DNA from 3 places in the Pseudomonas sp. DSP3-2-3 genome. Region 1 is predicted to be linked to each of the others. Evidence: predicted binding sites of a transcription regulator. Region 1 holds the regulator's gene; each other region holds the start of a gene.
What was found. The regulator FliA, encoded in region 1, starts transcription of late flagellar genes. The targets are predictions, from matches to a motif close to CTAAAGTTTNNNNNNNNNNNGCCGNTAA.
Positions count from the first base shown of each region.

Region 2: the regulator FliA is predicted to act here: its motif matches at 1,271-1,298, upstream of motA (flagellar motor stator protein MotA).
Region 3: the regulator FliA is predicted to act here: its motif matches at 1,728-1,755, upstream of ACP7E4_RS14100 (methyl-accepting chemotaxis protein).

Region 1 is NZ_JAFCXH010000006.1:202,704-205,911, forward strand. It holds gene ACP7E4_RS09840 (protein phosphatase CheZ) at 1-179, opposite strand, end outside; gene ACP7E4_RS09845 (chemotaxis response regulator CheY) at 199-573, opposite strand; gene fliA (RNA polymerase sigma factor FliA) at 865-1,605, opposite strand; gene fleN (flagellar synthesis regulator FleN) at 1,602-2,435, opposite strand; gene flhF (flagellar biosynthesis protein FlhF) at 2,551-3,208, opposite strand, start outside.
Region 2 is NZ_JAFCXH010000021.1:47,769-50,976, reverse strand. It holds gene motB (flagellar motor protein MotB) at 1-347, opposite strand, end outside; gene motA (flagellar motor stator protein MotA) at 351-1,202, opposite strand; gene ACP7E4_RS21680 (HDOD domain-containing protein) at 1,413-2,948, shown strand; gene rhdA (thiosulfate sulfurtransferase) at 2,995-3,208, shown strand, end outside.
Region 3 is NZ_JAFCXH010000010.1:170,665-173,872, forward strand. It holds gene ACP7E4_RS14090 (STAS domain-containing protein) at 1-68, opposite strand, end outside; gene ACP7E4_RS14095 (response regulator) at 83-451, opposite strand; gene ACP7E4_RS14100 (methyl-accepting chemotaxis protein) at 462-1,679, opposite strand; gene ACP7E4_RS14105 (aldo/keto reductase) at 2,010-3,005, shown strand; gene ACP7E4_RS14110 (LysR family transcriptional regulator) at 2,968-3,208, opposite strand, start outside.

The sequences.
Region 1 (3,208 bases):
AGCTCGCGGGTGAGCTTGCCGACTTCCTGATACAAGCCGCGATCACGCGTCTGGTTCAGCTCATGGATCAATTGCACGGCTTCGCCGAAACGGCCTTTTTCAAGGCACATCACCAGCTCATGCGCGTGTTTTTTCAGGGTTGACTCAAAGTCGCCCTGAGATGTCTCTTTATGCTCCATAGCGCCCTCGCGGCAAACATCAGCTATTGACGCGCTCGAAGATCTTTTCGATCTTTTCTTTCAGCACTTGGGCCGTAAATGGCTTCACGACATAACCGTTGACGCCAGCCTGGGCCGCTTCGATGATCTGGTCGCGCTTGGCTTCGGCCGTGACCATCAGCACCGGAAGGTGCTTGAGTCGTTCATCGGCGCGCACCTGACGCAACAGGTCGATGCCGGACATGCCTGGCATGTTCCAGTCAGTGACCAGAAAGTCGAAAGCACCGCTCTGCAACATTGGCAGCGCGGTGAGTCCGTCATCGGCTTCGGCCGTGTTGGTGAATCCCAAATCACGCAACAGGTTTTTGATGATCCGCCGCATCGTTGAGAAGTCATCAACGATGAGGATTTTCATGTTCTTGTCCAATTCGACCTCCAAGCAGTCTTTAACGCGTTCAGCACCTGAACGCGCTGTTCAATCAATACCGGCACAGCTCACATCGGCTGTACTAAAACGACGACGGGCTTGGTAAATCAACAGTCAAGAAACCGGGCAGCAGCTCGACTTGCCGCCAGAGAGGTAAACCACCTTCCAACAGCTCGCAGTAGCGCCAATGACCGGTTCCCGCCTTGTCCATCTCCCCACACAACGCTTTGCACAGCCGGCTTACACGCACAGCGCAACCCTACGGATGCGCCATACCTGTCAACGCGCTCGCCACTCTCCCAAACGCCCTCGCAAACGAGCTGCGCACTGGCTGTGTAACTGGCTGACTCGCGACTCGCTGACCCCAAGGACCTCACCGATTTCCTTGAGATTCAGCTCCTCGTCATAGTACAGCGCCAACACCAGTCGCTCGCGCTCTGGCAAATTGGCAATCGCATCTGCTAACGCGGCCTGGAAACGTTCGTCTTCCAGATCCCGCGACGGCTCAAGCGAACCGCTTGCGCCGTCCTCGTGCAGCCCTTCATGTTCGCCGTCCTGCAACAGGTCGTCGAAACTGAACAAGCGGCTGCCCAGGGTATCGTTCAAAATCCCGTAATAATCATCGAGACTCAATTGGAGTTCGGCCGCAACCTCGTGATCTTTAGCGTCACGACCTGTTTTAGCTTCAATTGAGCGAATTGCGTCACTGACCATGCGCGTATTGCGGTGAACCGAACGTGGTGCCCAGTCACCTTTGCGCACTTCATCGAGCATCGCGCCACGAATCCGGATACCCGCATAGGTTTCGAAACTCGCGCCTTTTGTGCAGTCGTATTTGGTCGACACTTCAAGCAGCCCGATCATCCCGGCCTGGATCAAGTCCTCGACCTGGACACTGGCCGGCAAACGCGCCAGCAAGTGATAGGCGATGCGCTTGACCAGCGGCGCATAGCGCTCGATGAGCTCGTACTGAGAGTTCTTGGAGGTCTTGCTATACATCTGATAGCCGCTGGCTGTCATTGGACAGGCCCCGCAAATGTCTGGTGGACAAGTCGCTCGACGAAGAACTCAAGATGACCGCGCGGATTGGCCGGCAGCGGCCAGGTGTCGACTTTCTGCGCGATGGCCTTGAAGGCCAGGGAGCATTTGGAACGCGGGAACGCTTCGTAAACGGCACGCTGCTTCTGCACCGCCTTGCGCACGCACTCGTCGTAAGGCACGGCGCCGACGTATTGCAGGGCAACATCGAGGAAACGGTCGGTCACTTTGGTCAGCTTGGCAAACAGGTTGCGGCCTTCCTGCGGGCTCTGGGCCATGTTGGCCAGGACCCGGAAGCGATTCATGCCGTAGTCGCGGTTGAGCAGCTTGATCAGCGCGTAGGCGTCAGTGATCGAGGTCGGTTCGTCGCACACCACCAGCAAGACTTCCTGGGCGGCCCGCACAAAGCTCACCACCGACTCGCCAATGCCGGCGGCCGTATCGATGACCAGTACGTCAAGGTTATCGCCAATATCGCTGAAAGCCTGAATCAGACCGGCATGCTGCGCCGGCGTCAGATGCACCATGCTCTGCGTGCCGGAAGCGGCTGGCACGATGCGAATCCCGCCCGGCCCTTGAAGCAGTACGTCGCGCAATTCGCAACGGCCTTCAATGACATCGGCAAGGGTGCGCTTGGGCGTAAGCCCCAGCAACACGTCGACATTGGCCAGGCCAAGGTCAGCGTCCAGCAGCATGACGCGCCGGCCAAGCTCGGCCAAGGCCAGCGAGAGGTTCACTGACACGTTAGTCTTACCGACGCCACCTTTGCCGCCGGTCACCGCGATCACCTGTACGGGATGCATGCTGCCCATGTTATTTCATTACCTTGTCTTGCGTAGACCCAAGCCACATTGGGGGCTGCACGTTCGCTGAGGAACAATGCGTGGCAGACCATCGATGCAGGTAAATTCCAGTAGTTCGTTTCACCTAACCCACCCGCTTGCTGGGGTTGTGATACAGGTCGGCAAACATATCCGCCATCGCTTCTTCGCTAGGCTCTTCCTGCATCTGCACATTGACCGCACGAGTCACCAATTGGTGCCGACGCGGAAGGTGTAAATCATCAGGTATTCGCGGTCCGTCAGTCAGGTAGGCAACAGGAAGCTCATGACTGATCGCCAGGCTGAGCACTTCGCCCAGGCTGGCGGTTTCGTCCAGTTTGGTCAGGATGCACCCGGCCAGACCGCAACGTTTGTAACTGTGGTAGGCCGCGGTCAGCACTTGCTTCTGACTGGTCGTTGCCAACACCAGATAATTACGCGCCTTGATGCCACGCCCGGCGAGGCTTTCGAGTTGCATGCGCAGGGCCGGATCGCTGGCTTGCAGACCTGCGGTGTCGATCAACACCACGCGTTTGCGCAGCAGCGGCTCCAGTGCCTGAGCCAGCGACTGGCCTGGATCGACATGCGTCACCGGCACATTGAGGATGCGACCCAAAGTCTTGAGTTGCTCCTGAGCGCCGATGCGAAAACTGTCCATGCTCACCAGAGCGATATTCTGTGCGCCGTACTTCAACACATAGCGCGCTGCCAGTTTGGCGAGTGTGGTGGTTTTACCCATGCCAGCCGGGCCGACCATGGCAATC
Region 2 (3,208 bases), on a different contig from region 1:
ACCGCTTCGGCCTTGGCTTCTGCCGAGTCGGATTCGATGGGTACGTTATCGGGGGTCGGCGTGGATTTGATCTCGGGGTTCAGGGTCTGGTCTGGCGACATCTCCGGCGAACCGCCGAGGTCGATCACGTAAGGCGAACCACTGTCGGAAAACCCCACCGGGTCTTTGAAGTAACCGGCAATGGCCAGCAACTGTTCGGGCGTGGCCGACGACATCAGCCACAGCACCAGGAAGAACGCCATCATCGCGGTAGCAAAGTCGGCGAAGGCGATTTTCCATGCCCCGCCGTGGTGTCCGCCTTCATAGCGCTTGACGCGCTTGATGATTATCGGCTGATTATTTTCCATGGCTTAACGACCGCGAACCGCTTGCTCCAGCTCACTGAAGCTGGGCCGGTGCGCGGGGTACAGGACTTTACGACCAAACTCGACGGCCAGCGACGGCGGCATGCCGGACGCCGAAGCCACCAGCGATGCCTTGATGGCTTCGTAGACGTTCAGCTCTTCCTTGGCATCGTGGGCCAGGGACGTGGCCAGCGGGCCGAAAAAGCCGTAGGCCGCGAGAATACCGAAGAACGTACCGACCAGTGCCGCACCTACGTGGTTACCGATGGCAGCCTTGTCGCCGTCACCCAGGGAGGCCATGGTCACCACGATACCGAGTACCGCCGCGACGATACCGAAACCGGGCATACCGTCGGCGATGCCGGTAATGGCGTGGGAGGGATGCCCGAGCTCTTCCTTGATGCTTTGCAGTTCCATGTCGAACAGGCCTTCCAGTTCATGGGGAGCCATGTTGCCCGAGGACATGATGCGCAGGTAATCACAGATGTACGCCGTCATCCGCTCGTCTTTGAGCACGCCCGGATATTTGGCAAAGATCGGGCTGGCCGCTGCATCTTCGATATCCCCTTCAATCGCCATCATGCCTTCGCGGCGGCTCTTGTTGAGGATCTCGTACACCAGGCCCAGGACTTCAAGGTAATACGCGTGAGTGAAGCGCGTGCTGAACATTTTCAGCGACTTCTTGAACACGTGCATGGTCATGTAGCCGGGGTTGGCTTGCAGGAACGCGCCCAATGCCGCACCACCGATGATCAGAACCTCGAAGGGCTGGATCAGTGCTGCAATCTTGCCGTGGGAGAGAACGTATCCGCCGAGCACGCTCGCGAAAACGACAATGATGCCGATAATTTTAGCCATAGGTAGAAACTACTTACCAAGTCGGATTCAGGGACATGTTGCGGAAGTTCGTGAAACTCTTCTTCTACTTATCGGCATATGTGGGCCAGACTATAGGCCGCTATGAGGAAAAGCCAGCCGGGCCTTGAACGGCGGCCCGCGACCTGATGTCTTACCCTGAAATTTCGCAGTCCATACTGCCTAAAATATCCAGTCGTACAGGCCTGATGCATGCCTCCAGATACCTCGACACCGCTACCCGTTCCGAAGACCCTCGACGCCTGGGTCAAACAGCTCGATGGCGTTGCATTGCCGGTGCCTGCGGCCAATCACAAACGCGTGCGCTCGGCACTCAACGACAGCCGCCGTTCCCTGCGTGATATCGCCGACATGGTCCAGGACAGCCCGGCGCTGGTCCTGAGCGTCATGCGCGAGGCCAATCACCACACCAACAAACTGGCGGAGCCGGCGGAAAGTCTTGAGGTAGCAATCAATCGTCTGGGCCTGGCGCGCACCGAAGTGCTGCTCAATCGCCTGCCGACGCTGGAAGCAGATGAGATGCCCGCCACGTTTCGCCAGCTGCTGCTGGTCAGCCAGCACGCTACGCAGCAGGCCAACGGTCTGTTCGCCGGACGTCTGGCGCGGCTCTGGCAGGATATTCACCTGGGCAGCCTGTTGTTTCTCTCGCCTTTGTGGCCGATGGCACTGACGTATCCCAAGCTGCTCGATGAATGGGAAATGCGCGTCATCCATCAAGGCGAGTCGTCTCGCCTCGTGGAAAAGCAATTGTTTGGCGTCAGCCTGCTGGAGCTGTGCGTCGCCATGGCCGAGCTTTGGCACCTGCCGCTGTGGGTGACACTGGGTTATCGCCTATTGATCAGCGAACGGCGTCAACTGGTGAAAGCCATGCGCATCGCCCGCAACAATGATGACCCGCTGCTCCAGCAACAGCTCATGGACGCCGATCCTCATTTGCATCGCTGGCTGAATCAGCCCGCCAATACGGTGTTGCTGGGCAACGGTCTGGCGCTCGCGGCCCAGCAAGCCTGGGACAGCCCGCATTGCCTGCGCTGGGAGCTGTTGACCAGCCTGTATCTGCAACAACCGCTGGATACCGTGCAACAACAGGTGCATCAGAACGCCGTGAGCAGTGCCCTGCATCACGCGGCTCCGGGAACATGGCATCCGGCCGAAGCGCTGCTCTGGCCGTGGGACGCGCGTCGGGTCCATCGCGGCATGCTGCCGGCCCCGCCGCCGTCTGCCGAAGCCCTGCAAGTCTGGCGCAAACACTGTGCCGAGCTGCTGATCGAGCCGAGCCCGTTCAACAACGCCATGCACTTGACCACTTCTTCGCGCGACGCCTTGCTGTCCTGCGGCATGCAGCGAGTCATGCTGATGATGACGGACAAGACGGCAACCATGCTGCGGGTTCACCAGATCGGTGGCTTGCAGAAGGAAGCCGCAGAAACCGTGCTGTATATAAAGGAGAGCACGGTGTTGCAGCGCTTGCTCGCGCAACCCACTCAACTGCGCATGACGCCAGCCAACATCGATCAGTTTTCGGCGTTGCTGCCGGGCAGTATCAGGGGCTTGTTCAAGGGTCAGCACTGGTTGATTCGCTCCCTGAGCAGCAATGGCAAAGTGGTGATGCTGGTGTTCGCCGACCAGGGCGGCGGGCCGCTTTCGGAGATATCCGTACAAGCTTTCGGAAAAACCTGTCAGTGCATCGAGCGGGCGATGACCAGCTTTAGTGGTCGCAAAGCCTGACAGCTGGGCTACAATTCGCCTCTTTTTCCGATATTGGAGGCTGCACATGTCCGTCTTCTCTAGCCTGCCGCTGGTCATCGAGCCCAGCGACCTGCTGGCACGCCTCGACGCGCCGGAGCTGATTCTGGTGGATCTGACCAGCAGCGCCCGGTATGACGCCGGACACATCCCCGGCGCACGCTTTGTCGATCCCAAGCGCACGCAACTGGGCCAGCCTCCGGCCCCCGGTCTGTTGCCAGCACAAGCACAGCTCGAAGCGC
Region 3 (3,208 bases), on a different contig from region 1:
TAGATCGTCAGTTCACCGTCGATATGCACGCGCGCGGTGTCATTGGATGTCTCGCACTGAAGTGGCATGGCAGCCTCCGTTGTCAGGGCAGGATCAGCTTGGAAACTGCCGCCAGCATCTGCGCGGGCTGGAAAGGCTTGACCACCCAGGCTCTGGCGCCAGCGGCCTGGCCTTCGAGCTTTTTCGATTCCTGGGATTCGGTGGTCAGCATGATGATCGGCGTGAATTTGTAGTTGGCCAGCTTCTTGACCTCCTTGACGAAGGTGATGCCATCCATGTTGGGCATGTTCACATCGCTGATGATCAGGTGTACTTTCTGACCATTGAGCTTGCCCAGCGCATCCTTGCCGTCACTGGCTTCGATCACGTCATAACCGGCACTTTTCAAGGCAATACCGACGACCTGCCGAACACTGCTGGAGTCATCGACAACCAATACACTTTTAGCCATGAGGCTCTCCTTAAAAGAAGGTAATTTCCTGTGAATTCTGCTGTGCGCCAGTGCCGCCACGGTGGGTGTGACGCTGTTCGTCAGTGGCGTAGGTGGCTTCCATTCGTGCCAGCCAATCGCGGGCATTGAGGGGTTCGGTCTGTTCTGGCGACTGGCTGACCTGCTGCAGATGCGCGTGCAGCGAATCAATGTTGTCGCGCACGTGAGTCAGGATCTGGCTGACCCGGTCCTGGAATTGCAGGCTGACCAGAACGTCGGTGAGTTCGTCCCGAATACCAAAGCTTTCCTGTTGCAGCATTTCAGCGGATTCGGAAAGGCGCTGGGTGACGGTCTTGAAACGCTCCAGTACCTGCTGGATGCTGCTTTCCGAGGTCGCAACAGAGTTGCTGTCCTGGTCGGCGCCACTTGAGGCTGCCTGCACCAGTTGGGTGATGGCGTTGTTGATGATGTCGACTTTGGCGGACATCTGTTGTCCGGTTTCGCTGGATTTGCTCGACAGGCTGCGCACTGCGTCAGCGACCACGGCAAAGCCACGTCCGGCTTCTCCGGCACGAGCTGCCTCGATGGCGGCATTGAGCGCGAGCAGGTTGGTTTGCGCGGCGATTGCCGCCACGTCGGCAGCCATTGTCCTGAGCTCACCGGTGTAGGCGGTCAGATTGCGCACTTGCGTCAGGGTTTCATCGCGACTGGTTTGCGTCGCCTTCAGCGAGTCGATGACTTGCACCAATTCGCCGTCACTCTGGGCCAGCGCATGTTGTGCGCCACCGGCGCTGTGTCCGGACAGTTCACCCGCAGCCTGCTGAGAGGCGTGAACGGTATCCTGCAAACGCGAAGAAATACTGGTGAACCGGGTGGCCAGCGAGACGATTGCGGTTTCGGTCTGCTGGCGCGAGCTTTCAACCTGCTTGGCCCAGATGGGCATTGCGCCGAGAAACACTTCATTGAGTTGTGCCGCGGATTTCAGCGTAGGGTTTTCGCTGGCCTGCTGCTCGTGCAACGCAACAGCACTGGCGACAGCTTCATTGATTCGGGCGCGTTGTGAGCGGGTGCTCCACCAGCAGGCAGCGAAACCAATGGCCAGTATTGCAGCACCGAAGGCCAGGCTTTGACGCGTTGGGCCATCAAGCGTTAGCGTGACGATTGCAGCGGCAATGGCGGGAAGTTGTGGAAGCCAGAGGAAGGGCACATGGACTTTTTGGGATGAACGAGCGTTTTGGCCGGGCATCATGGTTCAATCCTTGAACAGTCACACATTCGAAATAATGCGATCAATGAGTTATCTGCTCTGCCGATCCAGACTTTAGGCCCAAGGGGGGACCGGTCGTCTGATCGTTTGCAACAGCGTTCATCATCAGTCACTGGCATGCAGGCTCCTTATGACCTGTCAGGCCGAAGTAGGGACGTTCAAGGCAGGATGATGGCACATAGCCATAAAAAAAGCTGTGCGATCAATCGGCGTGATCAAAGGTCCACATTCGCAAGCAACCGTGACCAGGCATTACTGCTGGGTCGGCGTGCGTCAGTCAGTTGTTGTCTTTCCAATCCGAGGAGAAACACCATGCAATACCGTCAATTCGGCAACACTGGCCTCAGTGTTTCCCGACTGTGTCTGGGTACCATGACGTTTGGGCTGCAAACCGACGCGCAGGTGTCGCACCAGATCATCGACCGGGCGGCCGAGGCCGGGGTCAATTTCATCGATACCGCTGATGTGTATCCCCTGGGCGCAAAACTGGACAGCGTCGGCCGCACCGAGGAAATCGTCGGCAGCTGGCTCAAGGGCAAGCGCGACAATTACATTCTGGCCACCAAAGCGTGCGGGATAATGGGCGAGCAGGCGTGGCAGCGCGGCGCTTCACGCAAGCACTTGCTCAGCGCCATTGAAGCGTCGCTCAAGCGCCTGAACACCGATTACGTCGATCTTTACCAGCTGCATTCGGACGACCCAGGCACGCCGCTCGAAGAAACTCTCGAAGCGCTGGATATCATCGTCCGCCACGGCAAGGCGCGTTACATCGGCGTCTCGAATTTTCTGGCTTATCGGCTGGCACGCATGCTGGGTCGTGCCGATTTCCTCAAGCTGACCCGCTTCGTGTCCGTCCAGCCGCGCTACAACCTGCTGTTCCGCCAGATCGAACGCGAGCTGTTGCCGCTGGCTGGTGAAGAACGTCTGGCAGTGATTCCCTACAACCCCTTGGCTGGCGGATTGCTCACCGGCAAGCACACCCACGACAAGGCGCCTGCCGAGGGTCGATTCACGGCAACGGTAGGCAAGGCTGGCGAGATGTACCAGCAGCGCTACTGGCACGAGCGGGAATTCCAGAGCATCGCCAAACTCAAGGAAGTGATTACCCAGGCCGGTAAACCGATGACCACGACGTCAGTGGCCTGGGTGCTGGCCAATCCGCTGGTGACCTCTGCGATCATTGGCGCCAGCCGTCCTGAGCAACTGGACGATACGCTGGCGGCGGCGGATTTTGTGCTGGAGGCGGAACTCAAGTCCCAGCTCGATGACATCACCCATGAATATCGCTGGGGTGATGCGGCGCGTTAAAGGCCGTGGATCGTGGATCAGGTCGCACTGTTTCGGCAGATGCGGGCCTGCTCCACAGCTCCATGGCGAAATCCACGAAGCAACGCAATTTCGGCGAACGGTAGCGATCTTGCGCATACATCAAATGCATCGGGCGACAGGGGAGCTGGTACTGAGGCAACAGCGCAATCAGGCGGCCGTTCTGCAAATCTTCTTCGATCAGT